2 regions of the Paenibacillus sp. FSL H7-0942 genome follow, and region 1 is predicted to be linked to the other one. Evidence: predicted binding sites of a transcription regulator. Region 1 holds the regulator's gene; the other holds the start of a gene.
What was found. Region 1 encodes CtsR, which represses protease genes until heat stress. Its sites were predicted from a motif close to ATGGTCAATAAAGGTCAAACA; they were not measured.
Positions count from the first base shown of each region.

Region 1 (3,428 bases):
TTATTATATAAAAGCCGCAATGCGGCATGAAACCATAATTCAATACTATATCAGGCTACTAGGACTGCTTCGCTGCATTGATCGTATCACGAATCAACTGAGCACGGTATATGTCACGCTCATCTGTGCGCATATCTTCCCCGAATGTTTTCTGCAAAAATCCCGGCTGTGTCATGACATTCAACTCATTCATTACCGTAATGGACAGTCCATCCAACAATCCGAGATCCACGCCAAGGCGTACATCCGATAAGCGCTGTGCAGCTTCCTTGGAATCAACAATAGCTGCATGAGACAATATGCCATAAGAACGCATGACACGATCCGTAATCCGCAGTCTGGAGTCGGTAATTAACCGTTCTCTGGCTGTACGTTCATGACCAATCATCTGTAACACAACACCATGCAGGTTCTCAATGACTTCCTGTTCGGTCTGTCCCAATGTAATCTGGTTCGAGATCTGGAACAGGTTACCCATCGCCTCGCTACCTTCACCGTATATTCCTCTTACCGTCAATCCCACTTGGGAAACTGCGGTTAGAATACGGCCTATCTGCTGTGTCATCACGAGGGCAGGCAAGTGCATCATAACCGATGCTCTGACACCTGTACCTACATTAGTAGGACAGCTGGTTAAGTATCCTCTGCGATCATCAAAAGCATAATCCACATGCGCTTCAAAAGCATCATCTATTGCGGAAGCTTTCTCCCAGGCTTCTTTCACCTGGAACCCCGGATAGAGGCACTGGATACGAAGATGATCCTCTTCATTAATCATAATACTGACAGACTCATCCTCACTGAGAATAACCGCACCATTCCTGGATTCATTCGCAAGACTTGGACTGATGAGATGTTTCTCCACCAGCACCCGTTTGTCGAGTTCGTCAATATCGATCAGATCCAACGTATGAAAATCCCCAAAGGCATGAACGTCATCGTATTGAAGTACTTCGCTCAGCTTATTCAGCACCTCTTCCGATTGCTCATTGGAAGCCAGCATCGGAAACGGAACATGCTGAAGGTTGCGTGCAATCCGGACACGGCTGCTAATGACAATTTCGGAATCAGCCGCATCACTGCGCATCCAGTCGCTGAGCGCCTTCTCTGTAAAGCGCAGATTAGGCATTACGCATCCCTCCTACTCATGACAAACTTTACTCCTGAGCTATTCCTTTTTCAAGTCCTCTGATCTGGTCACGGATCTGGGCCGCCTCTTCAAATTCCTCTTGCGCGATGCTCTCTTGTAGCTCACGCTTCAGATCAGCAATTTGCCGTTTCACCTTGATGCGACCACCAGCTCGTGCAGGCACTTTGCCTACATGGGACGTATTACCATGAACCCGCTTGAACAAAGGATCCAGACGACTGTCAAAATATTTATAACATGAACTGCAGCCGAACCGGCCTATCTTACTAAATTGTGCGTACGTCATACCACACTCTTCACATTGAAGAGCTTTTGCAGGTGGTGTTCCTGCCGATCCACTTTTGCCGGCTGGATCAAAATCAAGCAATCCGGACAACAAGTTGTGAATGGAAAACCCACCTGCTGTTCCAGGGATCATTTCCCCTTTTTCACGGGCACATGACTCACAAATATGGAATTCCGTCTTCTCTCCATTTACGATCTTCGTAAAATGAAGTGTCGCCGGACGTTTATTGCATTCTTGGCACAGCATATTGATGTACCTCCTTTGACCCCGATAGTTTTCATTTACCGAGCAAAGATATTAACATCGCCTTCAACATTCTGGCACGAATTTGATCCCGGTAAGGAAGTTTGACCAATATAACCTCTCTAGATACAGCAGCTCGCATCAACCCGGCTTCCCGCTTGTTCAAGAAGCGCGCTTCTTCCAGTTGATAGATCAGACCTTCGGCAGCTGTCTGCCCGATCTCTTCACCAATACTATGGTGCAAATGATTATGCAGAGCTGATTGGGCCGGTAATTCAATGCGCTGTATGCGAACATAACCACCACCGCCGCGTTTACTCTCTACCAGGTATCCCTTCTCGAGTGTAAAACGTGTGCTGATGACATAATTGATCTGGGAAGGTACACATGAGAATTGATCTGCCAGATCATTACGCTGAATTTCAACCATTCCTTCGGGACTTTCATGCAAAATACTCTTCAGATATCGTTCGATAATATCAGAGATATTACGCATCCAATCATCCTCCACTGTCTGAAACGTTAAGTCAATAAGGACCCACACGCCCCCACAGAGTACACCTTCTCTACCCATTTAACCAATCAGGGAAACAGCGAATCTTGCTTCCACAGGTGTCAACAGGAGAGCGAAGGAAGCACGAAGGTCCTTTAATATTCCCTTGATCCTCCGATGAAATGAATCCCGTATATTGGCGATCATGCATCAGATTGTAGAAAGAAAGCTACTTAAGTATTAAACCTTTAGTTGACTTTGACTTTCTTTGACTTTATAACCATTATAGCATATTTTGTGGTTTTGCCAAGTGGGGTCACTATTCATTTTTTACGATTTTACACGAAATATTCCCCGGACACAAAAAAACCTCCCCAAAATTGCTGGAGAAGTCCATTGGTCTTTCAATCACGCCGTATTTCTATATAAGCTAATCAAGTTAAATGGAGCAGTGGGAATAGTCATCAGAAGAAATCGAGCAAATAGGTTTCCCGTTCAGGAATCGCTTGTTCCAAAGCCTTGATTGCTGTGTTCGGTCCGTGAATTCTTCCGATTCGTGCCATTTCCGTTGGTCTGCGATATCCCATCAGGACCGCGGTAAGGGATTGAATATCCACCTTAATGATCTGATCATCAGTAATTGGCTCCGATGTTTTCCATATGGACGCTGTTCCGTTCATTGCCACGTTTAATTGCCATACCCCTTCATTCCATGGAGCGTGGGCATCTTCTACCTGAAGTACAATCTGCACCGGTGAGTCCTGGCTTGCAAATGGATACTGGGATATAAACTGCTCTACACTAACGATACGCGCCATAAAATAAGGTACAATCTCCTGCTGAATCCGTGGATTATCCAATTGGAAGGCAAGCGTATCACTGGCAGGCGCCTGCAACGTAACTTCCTGGATCATGGAATCATGGTTAGCAATAAAGGTCCACAGCCCTTGCCTAGCCTCTTCATTCAGATAGATGATCTCTTTAATGGTAAATTTATTTTCCTTAACCTCATATAAAAGATAACCTTGTGCTGCATCAGCTTCATCGTAATATACAGCCTTCTGGCTGGTCCCATTAACAAGAACTGAATTCTCCCACCTTGCATCATCCCGAACCAGAGTTCCGTTATAACGCTCAGCATAAGCACTGTATACTTCCTTTAATATGCTGAGGCCTGGATCCCCACGTCGAATCGTTCCAGGTGTCGCTTTTTTCAGAGGCAAATGAGCTGTAGGTACTTTATAACGTTTAAATTC
Region 1 is NZ_CP150279.1:6,191,489-6,194,916, forward strand. Features, by position in the region: gene MHI48_RS27275 (protein arginine kinase) at 59-1,129, opposite strand; gene MHI48_RS27280 (UvrB/UvrC motif-containing protein) at 1,158-1,682, opposite strand; gene MHI48_RS27285 (CtsR family transcriptional regulator) at 1,714-2,175, opposite strand; gene eis (enhanced intracellular survival protein Eis) at 2,637-3,428, opposite strand, start outside.

Region 2 (3,428 bases), 1.0 Mb from region 1:
CATACCCAGTGTAAGCATGGTATGTACCACCTTACCCTGATCATTAAAGTAATAACCGAAAGATTCAGATACGGCCCCTTGCTCCTGAAGTTCATCTATAATCTCCGTCGCAAGTTTGCGTCTTTTGGCCATCTCTACGGCATCACCAATTCCATGAATAACAATCCGTGATTGCCTGATCAGCTGCAGAATCTCCTGAACACTAGGGTCCTGGATTAATGATTCATAGGCATGATCACTGAGCAAATCCGGTACATGCAGGAGTTTGTATTGCGCCCCTACCCGTTTTGCCATTGTGGATGCGATCGTATTAGCCTGAATTTCAAGGCTTTCTCCAAGTCCACCGCGTGCTGGTACGAACCAGACACCTTTGAGCGATGTTGGCGGATTTAGTTGTTCTGCGACTTCGGCCGTTGTTGAACCACCAGTAACGGCGACAACGTCGTTGTCACTCATGATATTGCCGAGAGCCTTCGCTCCGGCTCTGCCCAGTTCCCTTTTGGCAAATGGAGAAACGTCCGAATCACCAGGAACCACAACTACCTTTTGCAGACCGTAGGCTTGCTTGATGCGCTCTTCCAGCTCGGATAATCCGAACAGCTCTTTGGCTACGGGCTCTAACTGCTGCAGCAAATCATACCCTGCCTCACTGATCTTCATTCCTGCACTGTCAATTTCGATAAGTCCCTGAGCCTTTAACAGATCGGTCTCAGCCCTCAGAACCCGCTCGGTCATCTGCATGGAATTAGCTAACGTTCTCCGTCCGATCACATCCGATAACATGATCTGTTGCAGAATCGTATACCTCTTTTTCAAGATATCCATGAGATCAGGCAGAAGCTGCTTTTGTACTTCTAAAATCGTTCGCATGCTTTCCACTCCCGCAAGTTCTCGTTCTAAGCTCTCTTTCGTGGCCCTAAAACGTCCCGGGTTAACTTTTTAAGTCCCACGTCTATTCTACCTAAAACTGACGCGACATGCAAGTGTTTCAACGTGTTATTTCGACACGCATTCAGCGTTTGTACGCGCCTATTTTCACAATCCCAGACTTCCATGATCTAGGACTAGCTCACACATACCATATATAGAAGAAACAAATGAATTCAATCTACATATCGCTCAGAATTACATTTCATACGGCATGTCCAAAACCTCTAATAGCATTTACTTAAATGCACTCTTTATCCACTCTTCTTCATCATGATCATTTTTAGGTTAATCCAAACCAATACCACAACGAACTGCTTGCAATTAAATATTTCATGAGCTATAATCATTATTGCTGTCATATATTTAGAAAGCTACATAAATTGGTAGCAAATTAATGTGCGCCCGTGGTCCAATGGATATGACGTAGGCCTCCGAAGCCTGAGATCCAAGTTCGATTCTTGGCGGGCGCGCCATTTTTATTTAACAGCTCATAACCCATTTAACCAATGAAACCGGAAAGGTTTCTTTTTTTTGCAAGTTAGTTTGACTTTCTTTGACTTTTTGTTTGGAATTGTTTATTATGTGGGTAATACGGTAACAGTTTAAGTATAAACACCAATAACATTTACATTCCAAGGAGGTTTTTCACGTGAGTTTTATTCCAATGGTCGTTGAACAGAGCAACCGGGGTGAGCGCGCCTACGACATCTACTCCAGATTGCTGAAGGATCGTATTATTTTCCTTGGTAGCGATGTTAATGACGTAGTGGCTAATGCCATTATGGCACAGATGTTGTTCCTGGCTGCGGAAGATCCGGAGAAAGACATTCACTTATACATCAACAGCCCAGGCGGATCGATTACAGCCGGTATGGCGATTTACGATACAATGCAATTCATCAAACCGGATGTATCTACCATCTGTGTAGGTATGGCGGCTTCCATGGGTGCATTCTTGTTGAATGCCGGTGCAAAAGGTAAACGTTTTGCATTACCAAACAGTGAAATTATGATTCACCAACCACTTGGTGGTGCACAAGGTCAGGCTTCTGACATCGAAATCCGTGCTCGCCGCATCCTGAAAATGCGTGATACGTTGAACCGCATCATCTCTGAGCGTTCAGGTCAACCGCTGGAGCGGATTGAGAAAGATACAGATCGTGACTACTTCATGAGTGCTGCTGAAGCCGCCGATTACGGTATCATTGATAAAGTCATCGAAAACGTAGGATCACAAGGCATCTAAGTGTGACGTAGACCACGGTCTATGCGTTAACATAATCAACACCTAACGTAATCAGCAACATATAATTGTGTTGTCTATACGAGAAGAAGCCCTCATCATAATTATGATGGGGGCTTCTTTTTTCATTTTATAAGGAAGAAAACTTAAGAGTGCATAATAATGATTCTTTATTTGGTTCCATTTACATTATTGAAAGGTTCCGTGCCTTTAGGGAGAAGCTCTTTGTACGTAAATGGCATTTCAGGGAATCCCTCTGCGTACGCCGTATACTCATACAACTGGAAGAACACAACTACACCCGTTGGTGTCACATAGAAATCTTGATCTTTATTTAACCCTTTATAACCGTCGAGGTATCCACCGCGGGCTTTCAGTTGTTCACCCACTTTTTTACTCAACGTCTCGCGCATGGTTTTGTTATTTTGCAGCACATCATCTAACGTAAGCTCCTTACCTGTGTCCAGTGCAAAGGTGTGGCCCGTACGGTACGTCATACCATGAGCGCCAGCATAATCTTCGTATCGTTGTGTAATGAGTCCCAGCACGCCTTTTTCGTTGTACGTCACTACATAGGAGCTCTCAAATGCATATGGACGGTTGGCTGTTGCACCGCCGAATTCAGATGTCTGTTTCTTGAAGTCAGCTACATACGCATCCACTTCGTCTTTCAACACTTTGTTGATCGCCGCTTCAGCTTCTTTGCTGGCAAGTCCACTCACTTGCGGATATTGAACATCTACTTCAGCATTTTTTACAGTAACATTAACTGTTGCCGCTTTAATTTTAACGTTATTTTGTTTCACTTTGCTGAGTGTCAACGTTTTGGTTTTGCTATCCCAATTCCCCTGTACACCCAGATAATCTCTCATTGCCGAGAATGGGATATATAATCTGCCGTTGATCAGCTTTGCGTCCACTTGAGGATAATAGTTGTTAATTCGAACACTCGGCTCGCCATCCAATAGGCTGATCGTCATTGTGTTATTGGCTGCTGTCAAAGCGTACTCTTTGGTTTTCGCATCATATTTCAGCGTTCCACCTGCCACATCTTTAACTGCCGTAAGAGATACCCAAGTTGAACCACCTTGAAGAAGTCCTTTTTGAGTCAGTGTTTTTCCACCCGACTTCAGGGTCACCTCAGCTGTGGTTGTCACTTTCGAGGATACCGATGCCGCCTGAACCGAACTGTCCTGCCACACCGAACCGCTACCTACAATAATTCCTGCTGCGAGCAATGCACTTGTCCATTTTT
Region 2 is NZ_CP150279.1:182,908-186,335, reverse strand. Features, by position in the region: gene MHI48_RS00910 (sugar-binding transcriptional regulator) at 1-870, opposite strand, end outside; tRNA gene MHI48_RS00905 (tRNA-Arg) at 1,329-1,403, shown strand; gene clpP (ATP-dependent Clp endopeptidase proteolytic subunit ClpP) at 1,580-2,176, shown strand; gene MHI48_RS00895 (stalk domain-containing protein) at 2,344-3,428, opposite strand, start outside.
Region 2: a site for CtsR is predicted at 1,471-1,491, ahead of clpP (ATP-dependent Clp endopeptidase proteolytic subunit ClpP). Genes of this name have one in related genera too.